DNA from 3 places in the Pseudomonas sp. ABa2 genome. Region 1 is predicted to be linked to each of the others. Evidence: predicted binding sites of a transcription regulator. Region 1 holds the regulator's gene; each other region holds the start of a gene.
What was found. The regulator sigma-54, encoded in region 1, starts transcription at its own class of promoters, with help from an activator protein. The targets are predictions, from matches to a motif close to ANTGGCATNNANNTTGCTNT.
Positions count from the first base shown of each region.

Region 2: glnK (P-II family nitrogen regulator) is a predicted target of sigma-54. The motif match lies at 5,742-5,761, and genes of this name have one in related genera.
Region 3: AC1G9C_RS12315 (CmpA/NrtA family ABC transporter substrate-binding protein) is a predicted target of sigma-54. The motif match lies at 2,786-2,805, and genes of this name have one in related genera.

Region 1 is NZ_CM155239.1:866,402-874,159, forward strand. Features, by position in the region: gene yjgA (ribosome biogenesis factor YjgA) at 1-198, opposite strand, end outside; gene pmbA (metalloprotease PmbA) at 333-1,679, shown strand; gene AC1G9C_RS04200 (HPr family phosphocarrier protein) at 1,735-2,007, opposite strand; gene rapZ (RNase adapter RapZ) at 2,022-2,879, opposite strand; gene ptsN (PTS IIA-like nitrogen regulatory protein PtsN) at 2,882-3,346, opposite strand; gene hpf (ribosome hibernation-promoting factor, HPF/YfiA family) at 3,359-3,667, opposite strand; gene AC1G9C_RS04220 (RNA polymerase factor sigma-54) at 3,767-5,260, opposite strand; gene lptB (LPS export ABC transporter ATP-binding protein) at 5,397-6,122, opposite strand; gene lptA (lipopolysaccharide transport periplasmic protein LptA) at 6,122-6,667, opposite strand; gene lptC (LPS export ABC transporter periplasmic protein LptC) at 6,654-7,220, opposite strand; gene AC1G9C_RS04240 (KdsC family phosphatase) at 7,229-7,750, opposite strand; gene AC1G9C_RS04245 (KpsF/GutQ family sugar-phosphate isomerase) at 7,750-7,758, opposite strand, start outside.
Region 2 is NZ_CM155239.1:224,766-232,523, reverse strand. Features, by position in the region: gene dapF (diaminopimelate epimerase) at 1-218, shown strand, start outside; gene AC1G9C_RS01110 (DUF484 family protein) at 215-913, shown strand; gene xerC (tyrosine recombinase XerC) at 1,054-1,956, shown strand; gene AC1G9C_RS01100 (HAD family hydrolase) at 1,953-2,645, shown strand; gene sutA (transcriptional regulator SutA) at 2,710-3,030, opposite strand; gene AC1G9C_RS01090 (secondary thiamine-phosphate synthase enzyme YjbQ) at 3,108-3,533, opposite strand; gene AC1G9C_RS01085 (ammonium transporter) at 3,632-4,882, opposite strand; gene glnK (P-II family nitrogen regulator) at 5,207-5,545, opposite strand; gene AC1G9C_RS01075 (accessory factor UbiK family protein) at 5,955-6,215, shown strand; gene AC1G9C_RS01070 (YifB family Mg chelatase-like AAA ATPase) at 6,246-7,739, shown strand; gene AC1G9C_RS01065 (LysR substrate-binding domain-containing protein) at 7,750-7,758, opposite strand, start outside.
Region 3 is NZ_CM155239.1:2,513,835-2,521,592, reverse strand. Features, by position in the region: gene alaC (alanine transaminase) at 1-701, opposite strand, end outside; gene AC1G9C_RS12320 (ANTAR domain-containing response regulator) at 856-1,434, opposite strand; gene AC1G9C_RS12315 (CmpA/NrtA family ABC transporter substrate-binding protein) at 1,453-2,664, opposite strand; gene AC1G9C_RS12310 (YgdI/YgdR family lipoprotein) at 2,853-3,062, opposite strand; gene acnB (bifunctional aconitate hydratase 2/2-methylisocitrate dehydratase) at 3,206-5,806, opposite strand; gene AC1G9C_RS12300 (DUF1289 domain-containing protein) at 6,211-6,687, shown strand; gene AC1G9C_RS12295 (universal stress protein) at 6,816-7,679, opposite strand.

The sequences.
Region 1 (7,758 bases):
GCGTTTGCGCGCGGCGTTGGCGGTGTGTTTCGGCGCTTCGGCCAGGGCACGGCGCAGGGCGTCGGTCAGCGGCATCTTGGCCAGCAGGTCCGGCTTGAGCGTGGTCAGGCGCTCGCCGAGTTCCTGCAGGGCATGCAGCTCGCGTTTGACCTGGGATTTACTCTTCTCCAGGGAGAAGTCGTCGAAGGAATCAGACATGGGGCGGGTCCAGTGGGAAACGCCGCCATGATAGCAGTAGGGGCAGCTTCAAGCCGCACGCTTCAAGCGGCAAGATGGGAGCGGACTCGGCTGTTGCTTGTGGCTTGCAGCTTATTTTGAGAATCGGAGTGGTTATGAGTGAAGTAGAGGTGATCGGCCCGCAGGCCCTGCCCCAGTTGCAGGCGCAGGTCGAAGAGATTCTCGCCGAGGCCAAGCGCCAGGGCGCCAGCGCCTGCGAGGTGGCGGTGTCCGCCGGCCAGGGACTGTCCACCACGGTGCGTCAGGGCGAGGTGGAAACCGTCGAGTTCAATCGCGATCAGGGCTTTGGTATCACCCTCTACGTCGGCCAGCGCAAGGGCTCGGCGAGCACCTCGGCCACCGGCAGCGCGGCGATCCGCGAGACGGTGGCGGCAGCGCTGGCGATTGCCGGGCACGCCAGCGAGGACGAATGCGCCGGCCTGGCCGATGCCGCGCTGATGGCCCGCGAGCTGCCCGAGTTGGATCTCTACCATCCCTGGTCGATCAGCCCCGAGCAGGCCGTGGAGCAGGCGCTGGTCTGCGAGGCGGCGGCCTTTGCCGCCGATGCCCGGGTCAACAACGCCGACGGCACCAGCCTCAACACCCACCAGGGCTGCCGCGTCTACGGCAACAGCCATGGCTTCGTCGGCGGTTACGCCAGCACCCGCCACAGCCTGAGCTGCGTGATGATCGCCGGCGGCGAAGGGCAGATGCAGCGCGACTACTGGTACGACGTCAACCGCCAGGGCGAACTGCTCGCCGACGCCGGCGAGATCGGCCGGCGCGCCGCGCTGCGCGCGGTGAGCCGCCTCGGCGCGCGCCCGGTACCGACCTGCGAGGTGCCGGTGCTGTTCGCCGCCGAGCTGGCCGGCGGCCTGTTCGGCCACCTGCTGGCGGCGATTTCCGGCGGCAACCTGTACCGCCATTCCTCCTTCCTTGAAGGTGCGCTGGGCCAGCGCCTGTTCCCCGAATGGCTGAGCCTCGACGAGCGCCCGCACCTGCCGCGGGCGCTGGGCAGCGCCGCCTTCGACGGCGACGGCCTGGCCACCTACGCCAAGTCCTTCGTCGACAAGGGCGAGCTGGTGTCCTATGTGCTCGGCACCTATTCCGGACGCAAGCTGGGCTTGCCGAGCACGGCCAACTCCGGCGGCGTGCACAACCTGTTCGTCAGCCATGGCGACGAAGACCAGGTCGCTCTGCTCAAACGCATGGGGCGCGGCCTGCTGGTCACCGAGCTGATGGGCCAGGGCCTGAACCTGGTCACCGGCGACTATTCGCGCGGCGCCGCCGGTTTTTGGGTGGAGAACGGCGAGATCCAGTTCCCGGTGCAGGAGGTGACCATCGCCGGCAACCTGCGCGACATGTTCCGCCAGATCGTCGCGGTCGGCCGCGACCTGGAACGGCGCGGCAATATCTGCACCGGCTCGGTGCTGATCGAGAAGATGACCGTCGCCGGCAGTTGAGATGGGCCGAAACGACAAGGCCACCCGCGGGTGGCCTTGTGGTTTTTTGGGGGGGTTACTCGCCTTCCTCGAAGTAGTTCTCGATCAGGCCGACCAGCGCGTCCAGCGCCTCGTGATCCTGCTCGCCCTCGGTGTGCAGGTGCACCGGGGTGCCCTTGCCGGCCGCCAGCATCATCACCGCCATGATGCTCTTGCCGTCCACCAGGCTGTCGCTGGAGCGACCGATGCGCACCTGGCAGGGGTAGGTGCTGGCCACGCCGACGAACTTGGCGGCGGCGCGGGCGTGCAGGCCGAGCTTGTTGATGATGGTGATTTCACGGGCTGGCATCGCGGCGGAGTTCCTTAGCTGAGGTCGCGGTGACGCACCTGGACGTTCTTCAGCGGTTTTTTCAGCGCCTGGCTCAGGCGGTTGGCCAGGTATACCGAGCGATGATGACCGCCGGTGCAGCCGATGGCGATGGTGACATAGGCACGGTTGCTGGCGGCGAAGCGCGGCAGCCATTTCTCCAGGTAGGCGAGGATGTCCTGGTACATTTCCTCGACCTCCGGTTGCGCCGCCAGGTAGTCGACCACCGGCTGCTGCAGCCCGGAGAAGTCGCGCAGTTCCGGCTTCCAGTAGGGGTTGGGCAGGCAGCGCGCGTCGAACACCAGATCGGCGTCCACCGGCATGCCGCGCTTGAAACCGAAGGATTCGATCAGGAAGGCGGTGCCCGGCTCAGGCTGACCCAGCAGGCGCAGCTTGAGGCTGTCGCGCAGCTGGTAGAGGTTGAGGTGGGTGGTGTCGATCTTCAGGTCGGCCAGGTCGACGATGGGCGCCAGTACCTGGCTCTCATCGGCGATGGCCTCGGCCAGCGAGCGGTTCTCGTCGGTCAGCGGATGGCGCCTGCGGGTTTCCGAGAAGCGCTTGAGTAGGGTCTCGTCTTCGGCGTCGAGGTAGAGGATGTCGCAGCGGATGTTGCGCTGGCGCACCTGTTCGAGCAGTTCCGGGAAGCGCTTGAGGTGGCTCTGCAGGTTGCGCGCGTCGATCGACACCGCCACCTGCGGCAGCAGCATCTCGGTGTTGAGCAGGGCGCGTTCGGCCAGATCCGGCAGCAGGCCGGCGGGCAGGTTGTCGATGCAGTAGAAGCCGTTGTCCTCAAGTACATCGAGGGCGGTGCTCTTGCCCGAGCCGGAGCGACCGCTGACGATGATCAGGCGCATGCTTATTGACCGTTCTGGATGTCCACGACCACCTGGTACAGATCCGCGCTGGCCGGGGCCTGGCGCAGACGTTCGCGGACGTCCTGGCGATCGAGCATGCTGGCGATCTGGCGCAGCAGTTCGAGGTGGGCGTCGGTGGCCGCTTCCGGCACCAGCAGGACGAACAGCAGGTCGACCGGGGCGCCGTCGATGGCGTCGAAGTCCACCGCGGTGTCCAGGCGCAGCACCGCGCTGATCGGCGCGCTGCAGCCGGCCAGGCGACAGTGGGGAATGGCGATGCCGTTGCCGAAGCCGGTGGAGCCGAGCTTCTCGCGGGCGATCAGGCTTTCGAAGATGTCCTGGGCATCCAGGTCGGGCAGGTCGCGTGCCACCAGATTGGCGATCTGTTCGAGCACGCGTTTCTTACTGCCGCCCGGCACGTTCACCAGGGAACGGCCGGGGGTCAGGATGTTTTCAAGTCGGATCATGGATGGGGAATGTCAGCGGGCCGTGGCGCCTTGCAGGCGTTCGAGCTGCTTTTCCTTGTGCTTGATGAGTTGACGGTCGAGTTTGTCGGCCAACAGGTCGATGGCGGCGTACATGTCTTGGTGTTCGGCGTTGGCGACGACCTCGCCGCCGGCGACGTGCAGGGTAGCTTCGATCTTCTGCTTGAGCTTCTCGACCTCCATGGTCACCTGAACGTTGGTGATCTTGTCGAAGTGGCGTTCCAATCGGCCGAGTTTCTCGCCGATATAGTCACGCAGGGCGTCGGTCACATCCAGCTGGTGTCCACTGATGTTGACTTGCATACCGCTTTCTCCTTGTTGCCTTGTGTAAGAGGCGGGTCCTATGCGACCCGCCGCCGGAACACTTTGGCTTGGAAGCGAGAGGCTTCCAATCGATCTGGCCTACATCAGTCGCTTGCGCTCGCTGGAGGGCGCTATGCCGAGGGATTCGCGGTACTTAGCGACTGTCCGACGGGCGACTTGGATGCCTTGTGCCTCCAGTAAACCAGCGATCTTGCTGTCGCTCAACGGCTTTTTCGCGTTTTCTGCGGCAACCAGTTTTTTGATGATGGCGCGGATCGCGGTGGACGAGCATTCGCCCCCCTCGGCGGTGCTGACGTGGCTGGAGAAGAAGTATTTCAGCTCGTAAATGCCGCGCGGGGTGTGCATGAACTTCTGCGTGGTGACCCGCGAGATGGTCGACTCGTGCATGCCCACCGCCTCGGCGATATCGTGCAGCACCAGGGGCTTCATCGCCTCGTCGCCGTAGTCGAGGAAGCCGCGCTGGTGCTCGACGATCTGCGTGGCGACCTTCATCAGCGTCTCGTTGCGGCTCTGCAGGCTCTTGATGAACCAGCGCGCTTCCTGCAGCTGGTTGCGCATGAAGGTGTTGTCGGCGCTGGAGTCGGCGCGTTTGACGAAGCCGGCGTACTGCGGGTTGACCCGCAGGCGCGGCATGGCCTCCTGGTTCAGCTCCACCAGCCAGCGGTCGTTGTGCTTGCGCACGATGACGTCGGGCACCACGTATTCCGGCTCGCTGGACTCGATCTGCGAACCCGGGCGCGGGTTGAGGCGCTGGATCAGGTCGATGACCTGCTTGAGCTCGTCTTCCTTGAGCTTGCTGCGGCGCATCAGCTGGGCGTAGTCGCGGCTGCCGAGCAGTTCAAGGTAGTCGCCGACCACGCGCTGGGTCTCGCTCAGCCAGGGCGTGCCGGCGGGCAACTGGCGCAGTTGCAGCAGCAGGCATTCGCGCAGGTCGCGGGCGCCGATGCCGGCCGGCTCGAACTGCTGGATGCGGTGCAGCACCACTTCCACCTCGTCCAGTTCGACGTCCAGCTCGGGGTCGAAGGATTCGGCGACTTCCTCGAGGCTTTCTTCCAGGTAGCCGTCGTTGTTGATGCAGTCGATCAGGGTGGCGGCGATCAGTCGATCCTTGTCCGACATCGGAGCCAGATTCAGTTGCCAGAGCAGATGACTGTGCAGACTCTCACCATTGGAGGTGCGGGTGGTGAAGTCCCACTCGTCGTCGTCGTTGCTCGGCAGGCTGCTGGCGCTGGTCTGGTAGACGTCTTCCCAGGCGGTATCGACCGGCAGCTCGTTGGGGATGCGTTCGCCCCATTCGCCCTCTTCCAGGTTGTCGACCGTGGGGGTCGTTTCCTGGTAGCTGTCTTCCTTGCTCGGGGTGGGCGCGGCGCTTTCCGCGCCGTCGGCCATGGGGTCGCTGTTGTCGAAGTCGTCGCCGTCTTCCTGGCGCTCGAGCATGGGGTTGGACTCCAGTGCCTCCTGGATTTCCTGTTGCAGGTCCAGGGTCGACAGTTGGAGGAGGCGGATAGCCTGTTGCAGCTGCGGGGTCATCGTCAGCTGCTGGCCCATCTTGAGGACTAGCGATGGTTTCATTGCAGACCTTAATTCACCGGCGGGTTACGCCTTCCACTACAGGGCGCCGCGGCGCCACCAGGAAGCAAATTATATGCCTGAACTTCTCGGCTTTGCCTAGGGCTTGCCATATTTCTGTAGTGAAATAGCGGGCGAGCTACAGGCGGAATTCGTGGCCCAGGTAAACCTCTTTCACCGTCTGGTTGGCGAGGATGGTCTCGGCGTCGCCCTCGGCGATCAGCTGGCCGTCGTTGACGATGTAGGCGGTTTCGCAGATATCCAGGGTCTCGCGCACGTTGTGATCGGTGATCAGGATGCCGATGCCCTTGGTCTTGAGGTGGTGGATGATCTGCTTGATGTCGCCCACCGAGATCGGGTCGACGCCGGCGAAGGGCTCGTCGAGCAGGATGAACTTGGGGTTGGTGGCCAGGGCGCGGGCGATTTCCACGCGGCGGCGCTCGCCGCCGGACAGGCTCATGCCGAGGCTGTCGGCGATGTGGTGGATGTGGAATTCCTGCAGCAGGTTTTCCAGCTCCGCCTGGCGGCCGGCGCGGTCCAGGTCCTTGCGCGTCTCGAGGATGGCCATGATGTTGTCGGCCACCGACAGCTTGCGGAAGATCGAGGCTTCCTGCGGCAGGTAGCCGATCCCGGCGCGGGCGCGGCCGTGCATGGGTTGGTGGCTGACGTCGAGGTCGTCGATGCGCACGCGGCCCTGATCGGCGCGCACCAGGCCGACGATCATGTAGAAGCAGGTGGTCTTGCCGGCGCCGTTGGGGCCGAGCAGGCCGACGATCTGCCCGCTCTCGATGCTCAGGCTGACGTCGCGGACGACCTGGCGGCCCTTGTAGCTCTTGGCCAGGTGTTGGGCTTTGAGAATGGCCATTACTGCTGTGCCTGCTGGTCCGCGGGTTTGTTCTTCGGCTGGATGATCATGTCGATACGCGGGCGCGGCACGCTGACGTTGGTGCCCGTGGCACGGCCGGCGTTGACGATCTGGCGCTGGGTGTCGTAGACGATCTTCTCGCCCTCGAAGGTGTTGCCTTCCTGGATCACCTTGGCCTGGTCGATCAGCACGATGCGTTCGTTGCTGGCGAAATACTGGATGGTCAGGCCGTAGGCCTTGACGATTTCCTTGTCCGCCGCCGGCTTTTGCTCGTAGTAGGCCGGTTTGCCTACCGAGGTGAACACGTCGATGTCGCCGCTGGCGGTCTGGGTGATGGTCACGGTGTCGCCGGTGATCTTCAGGGTGCCCTGGGTGATGATCACGGAGCCGCGGTAGACCGCCACGCCCTGCTTGTCGTCCAGCTCGGCGCTGTCGGCCTGGATGCGGATCGGCTGCTCGCGGTCGGACGGCAGGGCCCAGGCCGCCGCGCTTCCCAATGCGGCGCCGAGGCTGAGAATCAGGGGGAGGGTGTTAACGAACCTCATGCTGGCCTCTTACGTTGGACTGCAGGAGCATCCTGCCGTCGTTCAAGTACGCTTTCATTCCTTGTGCCGTGGTCACCCCGTTGGCCGCGACGATTCTAACGGCTTGCTCGGTCTGCGCATATTCCTTGTCAGGAATCACGGTCATGCGGCTGCTGGTGATGATGGTCGGGCGGCCCTCGGCGTCGGTGCGGGCGATGCGCACGTCGTCGATGAGTTCCACCTCGACGCCGCCGGGGGAGACCTCGGCGCGCTGGCTGGTGACCTTCCACGGCAGTTCGCTGCCGCGGTACAGGTCGAGCTTGGGCATGCTGACCAGGGTGATGTCGCTGGCCTTGACGTGTTCGAGCTTGTCCGCGGTCATGCGGTAGTGCAGCTTGCCGTCGTCCTGGAACTGCACGGTGCGCGCGCCGACCACGTAGAAGTCCACGGCGTTGTCGCTGTCTGCCGGCTGGGCCTGGCGGTCGCCGTCGGGGGCGATGTTCCAGTAGCCGAGCGCCGCGACCAGGGAGGCGATCAGGGCGAAGATCAGGTAGTTGAGGGCTTTACGCTGCATGCTGTGCTCTACAGGTAGGCGGCTTGGGCCGCATCCAGCGTGCCCTGGGCACGCATGATCAGTTCGCAGAATTCCCGCGCCGCGCCGTCGCCGCCGCGCGCCTGGGTCACGCCATGGGCATGCTCACGGACGAAGGCGTCGGCGCTGGCCACGGCCATGCCCAATCCGACCCGGCGAATCACCGGAAGATCCGGCAGGTCGTCACCCAGGTAGGCGACCTGCTCGTAGCTTAGGCCCAGTTCGGCGAGCAGGCCGTCGAGCACCACGAGTTTGTCCTCGCGGCCCTGGAACAGGTGCTGGATGCCGAGATTGTTGGCGCGGCGCTCGACCACCGGGGTCTTGCGCCCGCTGATGATCGCGGTGCGCACGCCGGAGGCGATCAGCAGTTTGATGCCGTGGCCGTCCAGGGTGTTGAAGGTCTTGAACTCGCTGCCGTCCTCGAGGAAGTACAGGCGGCCATCGGTGAGCACGCCGTCGACGTCGAAGATCGCCAGCTTGATCGCGCGGGCGCGGCGCAACAGGTCGTTCATCACATCAC
Region 2 (7,758 bases), 640 kb from region 1:
GCCTGCGCGTGTGGGAACGCGGCGCCGGCGAGACCCTGGCCTGCGGCACCGGCGCCTGCGCCGCGGCGGTCGCGGCGATCCGCCAGGGCTGGATGGATTCGCCGCTGCAGCTGGAACTGCCGGGCGGCAAGCTGTCCATCGAGTGGGCAGGCGAAGGGCAGCCGGTTATGATGACCGGGCCCGCTGCGCGCGTATACGAAGGACAGGTTCGCCTATGACAGACCAGCAGGATTGCCCCAAGCCGCTCGACTCGGAAACGGTCGCCGCCTACCTGCGCCTGCATCCGGAGTTCTTCATCGACCATGAAGAACTCATTCCCGAGCTGCGTATTCCGCACCAGCCCGGCAACGCCGTGTCGCTGGTCGAACGCCAGGTCAAGCTGCTGCGCGAACGCAACATCGAGATGCGCCACCGCCTCGGCCAGCTGATGGACGTGGCGCGCGACAACGACCGCCTGTTCGACAAGACCCGCCGCCTGGTGCTCGACCTGCTCGACGCCGGCAGCCTGGAAGAGGTGGTCGGCGCGGTGGAAGACAGCCTGCGCCACGAGTTTCAGGTACCCTTCGTCGGCCTGATCCTGTTCAGCGACAACAAGCTGCCGGTAGGCCGCTCGGCCACCCTGGCCGAAGCGCATGCGCAGATCGGCGGCCTGCTCAGCGGTGGCAAGACCGTCTGCGGCGTGTTGCGTCCGCACGAGCTGGAGTTCCTGTTCGGCAAGGACGACGCTGCCCGGGTCGGCTCGGCCGCCGTGGTTTCGCTCAGCCATCAGGGGCTGCACGGCGTGCTGGCCATCGGCAGTGTCGATCCGCAACACTACAAGAGCTCGCTCGGCACCCTGTTCCTCGGCTATATCGCCGAAGTGCTGGCGCGCGTGCTGCCCGGCTTCGCCACGCCGCTGCGCTCGGTACGCTAACGACTGTCGTCGGATGGGTTGAGCGGCGCACTATCCATCATGGCTCGATAGATCACCCGATGGTTACGCGCCGCGCGAGTGGCGCCACGCCCTCAACTCTAGTGTCTGGCGCCGCGAACCCATCCTACGAGGCTTGAAGCTTGAAGCTTGCAGCTGACCTTGACGCCTACCTCGAATACCTGCGTCGCGAGCGCCAGGTGTCGCTGCACACCCTCGACGGCTATCGCCGCGACCTCGGCAAGGTGCAGGCCTTCTGCGAGGCGGAGGGGTTGGCCGACTGGGCCGCGCTGGATACCCGCGAGCTGCGCCGCCTGGTCGCTCGCCTGCACCAGCAGGGCCTGGCCAGCCGCAGCCTGGCGCGCCTGCTCTCGGCCACCCGCGGCCTGTACCAGTACCTGCTGCGCGAAGGCCTGTGCCGTCACGACCCGGCCGCCGGCCTCAGCCCGCCCAAGCGCGAACGGCGCCTGCCGCGCACCCTCGATGCCGACCGCAGCGCCCAGCTGCTCGACGGCGCGGTGGAGGACGACTTCATCGCCCGCCGCGACCAGGCCATGCTCGAGCTGTTCTATTCCTCCGGCCTGCGCCTGTCCGAGCTGGTCGGCCTGGATCTCGACGGCCTCGACCTGGCCGCCGGCCTGGTGCGGGTGCGCGGCAAGGGCAACAAGGTGCGCGAGCTGCCGGTCGGCCGTATGGCGCGCCAGGCGCTGGAGCAGTGGCTGGCGCTGCGCAAACTGGCGAATCCCGGCGACGGCGCGGTGTTCGTCAGCCAGCAGGGCCGCCGCCTCGGCGCTCGCGCGGTGCAGCTGCGGGTGCGCCAGGCCGGCGTGCGCGAGCTGGGCCAGCACCTGCACCCGCACATGCTGCGCCACAGCTTCGCCAGCCATATGCTGGAGTCGTCGCAGGACCTGCGCGCGGTGCAGGAGCTGCTCGGCCACGCCGATATCGCCACCACGCAGATCTACACCCACCTGGACTTCCAGCACCTGGCCAAGGTCTACGACCAGGCCCATCCGCGCGCCAAGCGCAAAGGCGGTTCCGCATGAGCATTGAGCTGATCACCTTCGACCTCGACGACACCCTGTGGGACGTGACCCCGGTGATGCAGGACGCCGAGGCCGCCCTGCGCAACTGGCTGGCGATGCACGCGCCGCGCCTGGGCGCGGTGCCGGTGGAACACCTGTGGCAGATCCGCAGCGGCCTGCTGAGCGCCGAGCCGATGCTCAAGCACCGCCTCAGCGAACTGCGCCGGCGCATCCTCCTGCATGCCCTGGAAGGCGCCGGCTACAGCCATGGCGAAGCCCTGGCGCTGGCCGAGGCGGGGTTCCAGGTGTTTCTCAACGCGCGCCACCAGGTCGAACTGTTCGCCGAGGTGCACCCCACGCTGGAAGCCCTGGCCGAGCGTTACCAGCTCGGTGTGATCACCAACGGCAACGCCGACGTGCGCCGCCTGGGGCTATCGGAATACTTCCGCTTCGCCCTCTGCGCCGAGGAGCTGGGGGTGGGCAAGCCCGACCCCAAACCCTTCCGCGAGGCGCTCAGGCGCGCCGGGGTGGCGGCCGAGCGGGCGGTGCATATCGGCGACCACCCCAGCGACGATATCGCCGGCGCCCAGGCTGCCGGCCTGCGTGCGATCTGGTTCAACCCGCAGGGGCTGAGCTGGCAGGCCGAGACCACGCCGGACGCGCAGATCGCCAGCCTGGCCGAACTGCCGGCGCTGCTCGCTAGCTGGTAAGCCGTAGCCCGGGCCGGGCACAAAAAACCCGCCACAGGGGCGGGTTTCGTGCAGCGTGCCGTCCTCAGATAGGGCGGCTGCCATATTTGCTGTCGGGCTTCTTGGGCGGGTCGGCGACCACGTTGGGCTCCACCTCCTGCACCTTGCCGCCACGGGCGAGGAAATCTTCCATCGCCTTGGCCAACGCGTCGCGCTCTTTCTGCTTGGCTTCGATGCTCGGCAGCTCGTCGACTTCGACGGCCTTGGCCTTGCTCTTCTTGCCGCCGGCTACGACTTCGCCGTCGCCCTCGTCGCCGCTGTCGCCGTCGTCGGCAGCCGCCAGCTCCTCACCGTCGTCCTCGTCGGCCCCTTCCAGGTCGTCTTGTTCCAGGTCTTCGTCGCTCATGTTCAACCTCATGACTTGCGAAAAGCAGGTTAGTTATAGCCCAGTCGCGCAGGCTTCACTGCCCGACCGGAAAAAATTCAAATGACCTCGCCTTGCCAGGTCGCCAGCACCCGCCGGGCGCCGCCATGGTCGCGGTGCTCGCCGAGGTAGATGCCCTGCCAGCTGCCCAGCGCCAGGCGCCCGTTCTGTATCGGCAGCAGCAACTGACAGCCCAGCAGGCTGGCCTTGAAGTGCGCCGGCAGGTCGTCCGGGCCTTCGTCGTCGTGTTCGTAGCCGCCCTCGCCCTGCGGCACCAGGCGGTTGAAGAAACGCTCGAAATCGCGGCGCACCGCGGGGTCGGCGTTCTCGTTGACGCTCAACGACGCCGAGGTGTGCTGCAGCCACAGATGCAACAGACCGACGCGCAGCTGCGCCAGTTCCGGCAAGGCGGCCAGCAGTTCGTCGGTCACCAGGTGGAAACCGCGACTGCGCGGACGCAGGCTGACGGTGCGTTGCTGCCACATCCGACTCTCGCTCCCGATGGCTTCAGCGCGCGCATTCTAGCGCGCCGTCAGAAAAAACAAAGGGCGCCCGAAGGCGCCCTTTGCGATTACCGGGAAAATCACTTGTTGGTGAATTCCGGGTAGGCCTCCATACCGCACTCGGCGATATCCACGCCCTCGTACTCTTCCTCTTCGCTGACGCGCAGGCCGATCACCGCCTTGATGATGCTCCAGACGATCAGGCTGGCGCCGAAGACCCAGGCGAAGATGCTGGCGATACCCAGCAGCTGGGCGCCCAGGGTGGCGTCGCCGTTGGTCAGGCACACTGCCAGCAGGCCCCAGATACCGACCACGCCGTGCACCGAGATGGCGCCGACCGGGTCGTCGATCTTCAGCTTGTCCAGGCCGAGGATGGAGAACACCACCAGCACGCCGCCGACGCCGCCGATCAGGGTCGCCTGCAGACCGCTCGGGGTCAGGGGTTCGGCGGTGATGGCCACCAGGCCGGCCAGGGCGCCGTTCAGCGCCATGGTCAGGTCGGACTTGCCGAACAGGATGCGCGCCACGATCATCGCCGCGATCAGGCCACCGGCGGCGGCCATGTTGGTGTTGACGAACACCTGGGCCACGGCGTTGGCATCTTCGATGGTGCTCATCTTCAGCTGCGAGCCGCCGTTGAAGCCGAACCAGCCCATCCACAGGATGAAGGTGCCGAGGGTGGCCAGCGGCAGGTTGCAGCCGGGGATGGCATTGACCTGGCCACCCGCGCCGTACTTGCCCTTACGCGCACCGAGCAGCAGCACGCCAGCCAGGGCCGCCGAAGCGCCGGCCATGTGCACCACGCCGGAGCCGGCGAAGTCGAGGAAGCCGGCTTCGTTGAGGAAGCCCGAGCCCCACTTCCAGAAACCCTGAACCGGGTAGATGAAACCGGTCATAACCACGGCGAAGGCGAGGAAGGCCCACAGCTTCATGCGCTCGGCCACCGCACCGGAGACGATCGACATGCAGGTCGCGGCGAACACCACCTGGAAGAAGAAGTCGGAACGGGCCGAGTAGTAAGGCGCATCGTCGCCACCGGCGAGTACCGAGTCGACGCTGTTCTCGTCGCCGATCAAAAAGCCCAGGCTCGGCAGGATGCCGCCTTCCGGGCTGGAGTACATGATGTGGTAGCCGATCACCAGGTACATCACGCTGGCCACCGCGTACAGGGCGATGTTCTTGGTGAGGATCTCGGTGGTGTTCTTGGCGCGGACCAGGCCGGATTCGAGCATGGCGAAGCCTGCCGCCATCCACATCACCAGGGCACCGCAGATCAGAAAGTAGAAGGTATCGAAGCCGTACTGCAATGCAGTCAATGCTGTGTTGTCCATTTTTCACCTCTTGCCGGCGCTTATTGTGCGCTGTTCGGTTAAGACGCCCGGGTTGGCTCCGGACGCGTTCCGTATGCTTTACAGGTAGTTGCCACGCTCGATCTGGATCGCTGAACCCCCTGCGCCGCAAGGCGACCAGGTGTTCCCATCACGGAGCGCGAAACCTGCGAGGGTCAGGCACAGCGGGGCGGCGAGGACTTCGCCGACTCCGGCATTCGTCGTCGACAGCGGCGCGGGACCGCCAATCGAGGGCAAAAGGGCTCCTAGCCCTGCGAAAGTTCGCAGAGTCATGGGTTTACTCCTGGGGCGTGGGGTTCGGAGGTTTTAGATCGCGTCGGTATCGGTTTCGCCGGTACGGATGCGGATCGCCTGTTCCAGATTGACCACGAAGATCTTGCCGTCGCCGATCTTGCCGGTGTTGGCCGCCTTGGTGATGGCCTCGATGACGCGATCGAGCTGATCGTCGGCGATGGCCACGTCGATCTTCACCTTGGGCAGGAAGTCGACCACGTACTCGGCGCCGCGATACAGCTCGGTGTGACCCTTCTGGCGGCCGAAGCCCTTGACCTCGGTGACGGTAATGCCCTGCACGCCGATCTCCGACAGCGACTCGCGCACATCGTCCAACTTGAACGGCTTGATGATGGCAGTGACTAGCTTCATGAAACTTTCTCCCGTGTAAGGTGGACTTGCCCCAGGAATTGCGAACCCGGCTCAAGTCTAAGCGCAGTGTCTGGCTTTTGTAATGCACCGACCGCCCAGCCTGGCGTGGCCGATACCCACCAACCGCTCCCGACGAAACACTCCCCCGCTCCGTCCGACGCACCGGTACTGCATCGGTGCATGAGTCGCTAGGCCCTAAGCAGAAAGCTTGCCAGCTCCCATAAAAGCGCCGCGATTCAGGGTTTTACCTGCAGCCTGATGCAACCGGGGCGAGGCCGCGGCGGCACTTACGCACAAGATTGGTGCGCCATGCGCGCCGACCGTGCGCAAAAATCGTGCAGCTGACGGGACGACGTCCCGCCGCCGACCACGTGCTACACTGCCCGCCGTCTGTACTCGGAACCCGCCCATGCTGCCGCCCAAAGCCCTGCTCGACACCCTCAGTAGCCACGCCTCGCGCCTGTTCAGCGGCGACAGCCCGCTACCGCGCGCGGAGCTGGAGGCCCAGTTCAAGGCCCTGCTGCAGAGCGGCTTCAGCAAGCTCGAGCTGGTCAGCCGCGAGGAGTTCGACAGCCAGATGGTGGTATTGGCCCGCACCCGCGCGCGCCTGGAGGCACTGGAAGCCAAGGTTGCCGAGCTGGAAGCCAAGCTCAACCCACCCGCCGACTGATCCAGCGGCGGGACCGATCAAGGAGTGATCATGTCCCTGGCCCTCGTCCACAGCCGCGCCCAGGTCGGCGTCGAAGCGCCCACCGTCACCGTCGAGGCGCACCTGGCCAACGGCCTGCCATCCCTGACCCTGGTCGGCCTGCCGGAGACCGCGGTCAAGGAAAGCAAGGACCGCGTGCGCAGCGCCATTCTCAACGCCGCCTTCGAATTTCCCAGCAAACGCATCACCCTCAATCTGGCCCCCGCCGATTTGCCGAAGGACGGCGGTCGCTTCGACCTGGCCATCGCCCTGGGCATTCTCGCCGCCAGCGGTCAGGTACCGGCCCCATCTCTCGATGCATACGAGTGCCTGGGCGAACTGGCGCTGTCCGGCGCCGTGCGCCCGGTGCAGGGCGTGTTGCCGGCGGCGCTGGCCGCCCGCGAAGCCGGACGCACCTTGCTGGTGCCGGCGGCCAATGCCGAAGAGGCCAGCCTCGCCTCCGGGCTCAGGGTGATCGCCGTCGACCACCTGCTGCAGATCGCCGCGCACCTCAACGGCACGGCCCCCATCGAACCCTATGCCGCCCAGGGCCTGCTCCGGCAGAGCCTGCCCTACCCCGACCTGGCCGAAGTGCAGGGCCAATTGGCGGCCAAGCGCGCCCTGCTGGTGGCGGCCGCCGGCTCGCACAACCTGCTGCTCAGCGGCCCGCCCGGCACCGGCAAGACCCTGCTCGCCAGCCGCCTGCCAGGCCTGCTGCCGCCGCTGGACGAAAGCGAGGCGCTGCAGGTGGCGGCGATCCACTCGGTGGCCAGTCATACGCCGTTGCAGCACTGGCCGCAGCGCCCCTTTCGCACCCCGCACCATAGTGCCTCGGGGCCGGCGCTGGTCGGCGGTGGCAGTCGTCCGCAGCCCGGCGAGATCACCCTGGCGCATCAGGGCGTGCTGTTCCTCGACGAGCTGCCGGAGTTCGACAGGAAGGTCCTGGAGGTGCTGCGCGAACCGCTGGAGAGCGGCCATATCGTCATCGCCCGGGCGCGCGACAAGGTGCGTTTCCCGGCGCGTTTCCAGCTGGTGGCGGCGATGAATCCCTGCCCCTGCGGCTACCTCGGCGATGCGAGCAACCGCTGCCGCTGCACCCCGGAGCAGATCCAGCGCTACCGCGCCAAGTTGTCCGGGCCGCTGCTCGACCGCATCGACCTGCACCTGACCGTGGCGCGCGAAAGCACGGCGCTGGAGGTCCCGGCACAGGATGGCGAAAGCACCGCTGAGGCCGCGGCCAAGGTCGCCGCCGCGCGTCAGCGCCAGCTGCGGCGCCAGGGCGTGGCCAACGCCCTTCTCGACCTGCCCGGGCTGCGTCGGCACTGCGCCCTGAGCGAAACGGATCGCCACTGGCTGGAGAATGCCTGCGAGCGCCTCGGCCTGTCGCTGCGCGCCGCGCACCGGGTACTCAAGGTGGCACGCACCCTGGCCGACCTGGCGGACGAGGAGCGGATCGCCCGCGGCCACCTGGCCGAGGCGCTGCAGTATCGACCGGGGATGGGCTGAGACACCGTCGCTACAACCG
Region 3 (7,758 bases), 1.6 Mb from region 1:
ATGTCCTTGGCCCCCGGCACCTGCATGATCGAGGGGGCCTGCCAGCCGTCGTAGACGATGTCGGCGTAGGCCAGGTCGTGCACCACCAGCACGTCGTACTGCTTGGCCAGGGCCACCACGCGTTCGAAGAAGTCCAGCTCCACGCACTGCGCGGTGGGGTTGGAGGGAAACCCCAAGATCATCATCTTCGGCTTGGGGATGGATTCGCGAATCGCCCGTTCCAGCTCGGCGAAGAAGTCCACCCCCGGCACCAGCGGCACCGAACGCACCTGAGCGCCGGCGATCACCGCGCCGTAGATATGAATGGGGTAGCTGGGGTTGGGCACCAGCACGGTGTCGCCATGGTCCAGGGTGGCCAGCATCAGGTGCGCCAGGCCTTCCTTGGAGCCGATGGTGACGATGGCTTCGCTTTCCGGGTCGATGTCCACCGCGTAGCGCTCCTGGTACCAGCGCGAGATGGCGCGGCGCAGGCGCGGGATGCCGCGCGATGTGGAGTAGCCGTGGGTGTCTTCGCGCTGGGCGACCTGCACCAGCTTCTCGACTATGTGCGGCGGCGTGGCGCCATCGGGATTGCCCATGCTGAAGTCGATGATGTCCTCGCCACGGCGGCGCGCGGCCATCTTCAGCTCGGCGGTGATGTTGAACACATAGGGGGGGAGACGATCGATGCGCGCAAAGCGGCGCTTGGCGTTGTCGGCCATGATTTCCTCGAAGTACGTAAGCGCCCGGAACCGTCCGAGCGACGTTGGCCACTGCACTGGCCGGAGGCGACGATAAGGCGCCGGCAGCTCTGCTGTCCAGCGCAGTGGCGGGAAAAATTGCCGGTGCAGTGCGCCTGGGCTACTGCAGCGGCGCTCAGCCGCCGAGCATGTCGTGCATGGCGATGATCTGCTCGGCCACCTGGATCAGCTTCTGCTGGCGGCTCATGGCCTGGCGGCGCATCAGGGTGTAGGCCTCTTCCTCGTTGCAGCTCTTCATCTTCATCAGCAGGCCCTTGGCCAGCTCGATGCGCTTGCGTTCGGCCAGCTGGGCGTCGCGCGCCTGCAACTGGGCGCGCAGGGCCTGGTCGCTCTCGAAGCGGGCCATGGCCACGTCGAGAATCGGCTGCAGGCGCTGGGCGTGGATGCCCTCGACGATGTAGGCGCTGACCCCGCTCTGGATCGCCTGGCGCATGACGCCAGGGTCGTGCTCGTCGGTGAACATGACGATCGGTCGCGGCTGGTCGCGGCTGACCAGCACCACCTGTTCCATCACGTCGCGGCTGGGGGACTCGGTGTCGATCAGGATCACGTCGGGGCGCACGGCCTCGACCCGCTCGGGCAGGTCGATGGTCAGCCCGGACTCATCGATCACCTCGAAGCCGGCCTCGATCAGCGCGCACTTGAGGCGGCCGACCTTCTTCGGGGTGTCGTTGATCAGCAGGATACGCAGCATCGTGGACTCTCCGGGCGATTACAGGGCGACAGCCGGGCTGTCGGCCAGGGCGTGGAGACGGAAGCTGCGGGCGTAGCCGGCCGGGTCGCTGCCGTCCCAGCGGGTGCCATCCTGCAGCGTGGCGCTGCGCATGTCCGCGGGTATGGGGATATTCAGCGCCTGCGCCGCCTCGCGGTAAAGCCCCAGTTGCTGCACCTGGCGGGCGACGCCGAGGTAGTCGGGGTCGCTGCGCAGCAGGCCCCAGCGGCGGAACTGGGTCATGAACCACATGGCGTCGGACAGGTAGGGCAGGTTCACCGCGCCCTCGCCATGAAAGCGCAGCGGATGGGCGTCCTGCCAGGCGTGACCGAGGCCGTCCTGGTACTGGCCGAGAAAACGGGGCTGAATGGCCGACAGCGGTGCGTCGACGTAGTCGCGGCCGCTGAGCAGTTGTGCCGTGCTGCGCTTGTTCTCCTCGCTCTCGTCGATGAAGCGACTGGCTTCCAGCACCGCCATGATCAGCGCGCGGGCGGTATTGGGATACTGCAGGGCGAATTCGCGGGTGCAGCCGAGCACCTTCTCGGGGTGATCGGCCCAGATCGACTGACTGGTGGCGACGGTACAGCCAAGGCCCTCGTCCACCGCCTGCGCGCTCCACGGCTCGCCGACGCAGAGGCCGTCGATGCGGCGCGCCTTGAGGTGCGCGATCATCTGCGGCGGCGGCACCACCACGCTGTCGACGTCGTGCAGTGGGTGAATGCCCTGGCTGGCCAGCCAGTAATAGAGCCACATGGCGTGGGTGCCGGTGGGGAAGGTCTGGGCGAAGGTCAGGCGTGCACCTTGTTGGTGCGCGCGATGCAGCAGTGCTTCGCCACTGCTCACGCCTGCGGCCAGCAGCGGCTGCGACAGGTTGATGCTCTGACCGTTCTGGTTCAGGCCCATCAGAACCGCCATGTCGGTGGCCGGAGCGCCGCCCAAGCCGAACTGGACACCATAGATCAGGCCGTAGAGGCTGTGCGCGGCGTCCAGTTCGCCGCTCAGCAGCCTGTCGCGCAGCCCGGCCCAGGAGCTCTGGCGCTGCAGATTGAGGGTCAGTCCGTGTTTCTCGGCGAAGCCCTGAGTGGCGGCCACTATCACCGAGGCGGCATCGGTCAGGGCCATGAAGCCGATGTTCAGCGTGCGCTTCTCCGGCGCATCGCCGATCCCGGCTCCACCCGGCACATCGCTGAGGACTGCTTGTCGTTCGCTCATGTTGCTTGTCCCTTCTCCACGCAAAAAGGCGCCGCACCCACGTCCGCCACTGGGGCAGCAAGGGAACGACGCCATTGTCGTGAGCGGCTTCCGCCGTTGGAAGCGCTCTGTTATCGGGACTGAAGCAATGCATATGCCATCACGGGCGGCGTGTTGGCGTTTGCCGATCTTTGAGGGGGAGGCGCTAGTTAGCGCTCCAGCATCTGCTTGACGTTGCTCTGCGGGATCTGCTGCTTGCGGCCTTCGCTGTCGGTGAACTCGAGCATGCCGGTGTCCCGATCCAGCTCCGGTTTGCCGTCGCTGGTGAGCATCTGTCCATCGGTGGTGGTGATGATGTACTCGCTGCTGCAGCCGGCCAGGCCGAACAGGCACAGGGCGGCGATGATCCATGGCTTCATGATGTGCTCCTGAATGCTCGTATGGGGTGTCCCCAATTCAGAAGGTAGACGCTGCCGTTGCCGCCGCAAGGCGCCGCGACGTTTTGCGCCAGCCATAAACAACAAGCCCCGCACGGGGCGGGGCTTGTTCTACAGCGCTGGGATCAGGCCTGAACGACCGGGATCTTGGCGTTGGCCGCCGCTTCGCGGAAGTCGGCGATCTGGTCGAAGCTCAGGTAGCGGTAGATATCGCCAGCCATGCTGTCGATATCCTTGGCGTAGACCATGTACTCCTCGACGGTCGGCAGCTTGCCGAGAATCGAAGCGACCGCGGCCAGTTCGGCAGAGGCCAGGTACACGTTGGCGCCATCACCCAGACGGTTGGGGAAGTTACGGGTGGAGGTCGACACCACGGTGGAGTTGGCGGCGACGCGCGCCTGGTTACCCATGCACAGCGAGCAGCCCGGCATCTCCATGCGTGCACCGGCCTTGCCGTAGATGCCGTAGTAGCCTTCTTCGGTCAGCTGGTGAGCATCCATCTTGGTCGGCGGCGACAGCCACAGACGGGTCGGGATACCGCCCTTGACCTTGTCCAGCAGCTTGCCGGCAGCGCGGAAGTGACCGATGTTGGTCATGCACGAACCGATGAACACTTCGTCGATCTTGTCGCCGGCCACGGTGGACAGCAGACGGGCGTCGTCCGGGTCGTTCGGGGCGCACAGCACCGGCTCGTTGAGTTCGGCCAGGTCGATTTCGATGACTTCGGCGTACTCGGCGTCCTTGTCGGCTTCCATCAGTACCGGGTTGGCCAGCCAGGCTTCCATCGCCTGGGCACGACGCTCCAGGGTGCGGGCATCGCCGTAGCCTTCGCTGATCATCCAGCGCAGCAGGGTGATGTTGGACTGCAGGTATTCGGCGATGGCCGCTTCCGGCAGTTTGATGGTGCAACCGGCAGCCGAACGCTCGGCGGAGGCGTCGGACAGCTCGAAGGCCTGCTCGACGGTCAGGTTGTCCAGGCCTTCGATCTCGAGGATACGGCCGGAGAAGATGTTCTTCTTGCCCTTCTTCTCGACGGTCAGCAGACCTTTCTGGATGGCGTAGTAGGGGATGGCGTGGACCAGGTCACGCAGGGTGATACCCGGCTGCATCTTGCCCTTGAAGCGCACCAGCACGGATTCCGGCATGTCCAGCGGCATGACGCCGGTGGCAGCGGCGAAGGCCACCAGGCCGGAACCGGCCGGGAAGCTGATGCCGATCGGGAAGCGGGTGTGCGAGTCGCCACCGGTGCCGACGGTGTCCGGCAGCAGCATGCGGTTCAGCCAGCTGTGGATGATGCCGTCGCCCGGACGCAGGGACACACCGCCACGGGTGCGGATGAAATCCGGCAGGGTGTGGTGGGTGGTGACGTCGATCGGCTTCGGATAGGCCGCGGTGTGGCAGAAGGACTGCATCACCAGGTCAGCCGAGAAGCCCAGGCACGCCAGGTCTTTCAGCTCGTCGCGGGTCATCGGGCCGGTGGTGTCCTGGGAGCCGACGGTGGTCATCTTCGGTTCGCAGTAGGTGCCCGGACGCACGCCTTCGACGCCGCAGGCCTTGCCGACCATTTTCTGCGCCAGGGTGAAACCCTTGGTGCTGGCAGCAGGCTGGTCCGGCTTCTTGAACAGGTCGGAGGAGCCCAGGCCCAGTTCGGCACGCGCCTTCTCGGTCAGGCCACGGCCGACGATCAGCGGGATACGGCCGCCGGCGCGGACTTCATCGAGCAGCACCGGAGTCTTCAGTTCGAAGGTGGTGATGACGTCGTCGGTGCCGTGCTTGCAGACCTTGCCAGCGTAGGGGTAGACGTCGATCACGTCGCCCATGTTGATGTTCGATACGTCGAACTCGATCGGCAGGGCGCCGGCGTCTTCCATGGTGTTGTAGAAGATCGGGGCGATCTTGGTGCCGAAGCAGAAGCCGCCAGCACGCTTGTTCGGCACGTAGGGAATGTCGTCGCCGAAGAACCACAGCACCGAGTTGGTGGCGGACTTACGGGAAGAACCGGTACCGACCACGTCACCGACGTAGGCCACCGGGAAGCCTTTGGCCTTGATCTCTTCGATCTGCTTCAGCGGGCCGATGGCGCCTTGCTGCTGCGGCACGATGCCGTCGCGAGCCATTTTCAGCATGGCCAGGGCGTGCAGCGGGATGTCGGGGCGCGACCAGGCGTCCGGGGCAGGGGACAGGTCGTCGGTGTTGGTTTCGCCCGGCACCTTGAACACGGCCAGGCTGTATTTCTCGGCGATGGCCGGCTTGTTGGTGAACCACTCGCCATCGGCCCAGGACTGCAGCACGGCCTTGGCGTTGGCATTGCCGGCCTTGGCTTTCTCGGCGACGTCGTGGAAGGCGTCGAACATCAGCAGGGTGTGCTTGAGTTGCTCGGCGGCAACGGCGCCCAGGGCGGCGTCGTCCAGCAGCTCGACCATGGTGGCGATGTTGTAGCCGCCCTGCATGGTACCCAGCAGCTCGACGGCGCGTTGCTTGCTGATCAGCGGGGAAGTGGCTTCGCCCTTGGCCACGGCAGAGAGGAAACCGGCCTTGACGTAGGCGGCTTCATCGACGCCTGGCGGTACGCGGTTGGTGATCAGGTCTACGAGGAATTCTTCTTCGCCAGCCGGCGGGTTTTTCAGCAGCTCGACCAGGCCTGCGGTTTGTTCGGCGTTCAGCGGCTGGGGCACGATACCCTGAGCGGCACGCTCTGCTACGTGTTTGCGATAGGCTTCAAGCACAGTTATTACCCTCATCAGTGGTCCCAAAGGGTTGTCCGGGACGCGATCCAGATACCCATGAACCAGGCGCTTTTCGACTTTATGAGCCGATCAGCCGAGGTTTCATGAGTCTCTTGTAGAAGCTGCTTTCAAAGTTTTACGCCGGCAGGACGGGGTCTGATGAGGGCGGGCGCAGAGGCTCGGGGGGACTCCGAGTGACTGCGCCGCCATCGTACCTGCAGGATCGACTGTGCTCGTGACGCTTTGAAAACAGCTTCCAACGGACATTGGCGCCGTAAAAGGCGGGCCGATTCTAATGGAAAGCGCGGATAAAGTTAAGCCAAAGCCCTGGGCTTGGCGGGGGTGATCTTGCTTAGACAAAGGGCTAACATGCTCGGCCGTCCTGCTGTCTATATTGCTTCTCCATGTCCAATCAACGCATCAAGACGCCTTGCGTGGGTCTGTGCTCGACCGTTTACGGCGATGTGGTATGCCGCGGTTGCAAGCGTTTTCACCACGAGGTGATCAACTGGAACAGCTACGGCGACGAGGAAAAGCGCGCCGTCTGGCTGCGCCTGGAAGTGTTGCTGGTGCAGGTGATGACGGCCAAGGTCGAGGTGTTCGACGAGCAGCGCCTGCGCACCCAGCTGGAGCAGCGGCAAATCCGTTTTGTGCCGCAGCAGTCGCCCTATTGCTGGGCCTACCAGCTGATCGCACGCGGCGCGCGGGTGATCAACCAGCTCGATGCCTACGGCATGGCGCTGCTGCCCGAGTTCCGTGGCTGGGCCTTGCCGGAGCTGCGTGACGCCATCGACCGCGAGTTCTTCCTGCTCTCCGAGGCGCACTACGAGCGCTATATCGCGCCGAAATTCCTCCGCGAAGGCCTGGAACTGCGCGTGTGAGACCGGGTGGGTAGCCCGGATGCAATCCGCCAGCTCGCGCACGGCGATCCACTCCCTGGCTTTTGTCCGGCGCACAAAAAATGCCGCTCGCATTTGCGAGCGGCATTTTTGTCTGGCTGGCGTTCATTTCAGCGTTGCGCCACCAGCTCTTCGAGGTGGGCGATGATCTCGTCCGGCTTGAGCACCAGCACGTCGCTTTCCAGCGAGTCGAGAATCACTTCGGCGGTATTGCCGATCAGGGCGCCGGATAGCCCGGTGCGCGCCACGGTGCCGATCACAGTGACCACGGCGCTGAGCTGGTGGGCGATCTGCGGGATCAGCACGTCGGCCGGGCCTTCGACTATGTGCAGGCGGTCGTCGCCGATCTCGTACTCGGCCTGGAAGCTCCTGCACTGCTCGCGGTAGCGCGCCTCGATGGTTTCCTTGAGCTGGAAGGTCGGGTCGGCCGCCGACAGCATCGGCGTTGGGTGGGCGGTGATCACGTGCAGTTCGCCCTTGGCCAGGCCGGCGATGTCGTAGCCGTGGCTGATGATGCCGGCGTGCAGGGTGCGGTGCTCGCCGTCGGCATTGCCCACGTCCACCGCGGCGAGGATGGTGCCGCCGGTCCAGGGCTTGTCGGTCTTGACCATCAGCACAGGGCCTGGGCAGTAGCGCAACAGCTTCCAGTCGTCGGGGGTAAGGATGGCTTTCTTCAGTGGATTGTCCGGCAGGTGCTGCTTGACTACCAGGCCGCAGCCTTCGGCCTGTTGCACGGCGATGATGGTCTGGTGCGGGCTGTCGTGCCAGGCCTGCTGGGCGGAGACGGCGAAACCTTCCTCGCTCAGGCTGCTGCTGAGGTCGTTGAGCCAGGCGCTGTGCTCGCCCTTCTTGTCGCACACCAGCAGGTGCAGGCGCGATTGGGTGACTCCGGCTATCAGTTTCGCGCGCTTGAGCGCGAGGCCCTCCGGGTGCTGCGGCTCCATTACCACCAGGATGCTGCGGATCGCTTGCATGGTCGTCTCCCTGAGAATGAGTGGCACTTGTTCAACTATAGCGGTGCGCGGTTGACGGGCTTGTTGACCTGCGTCAACG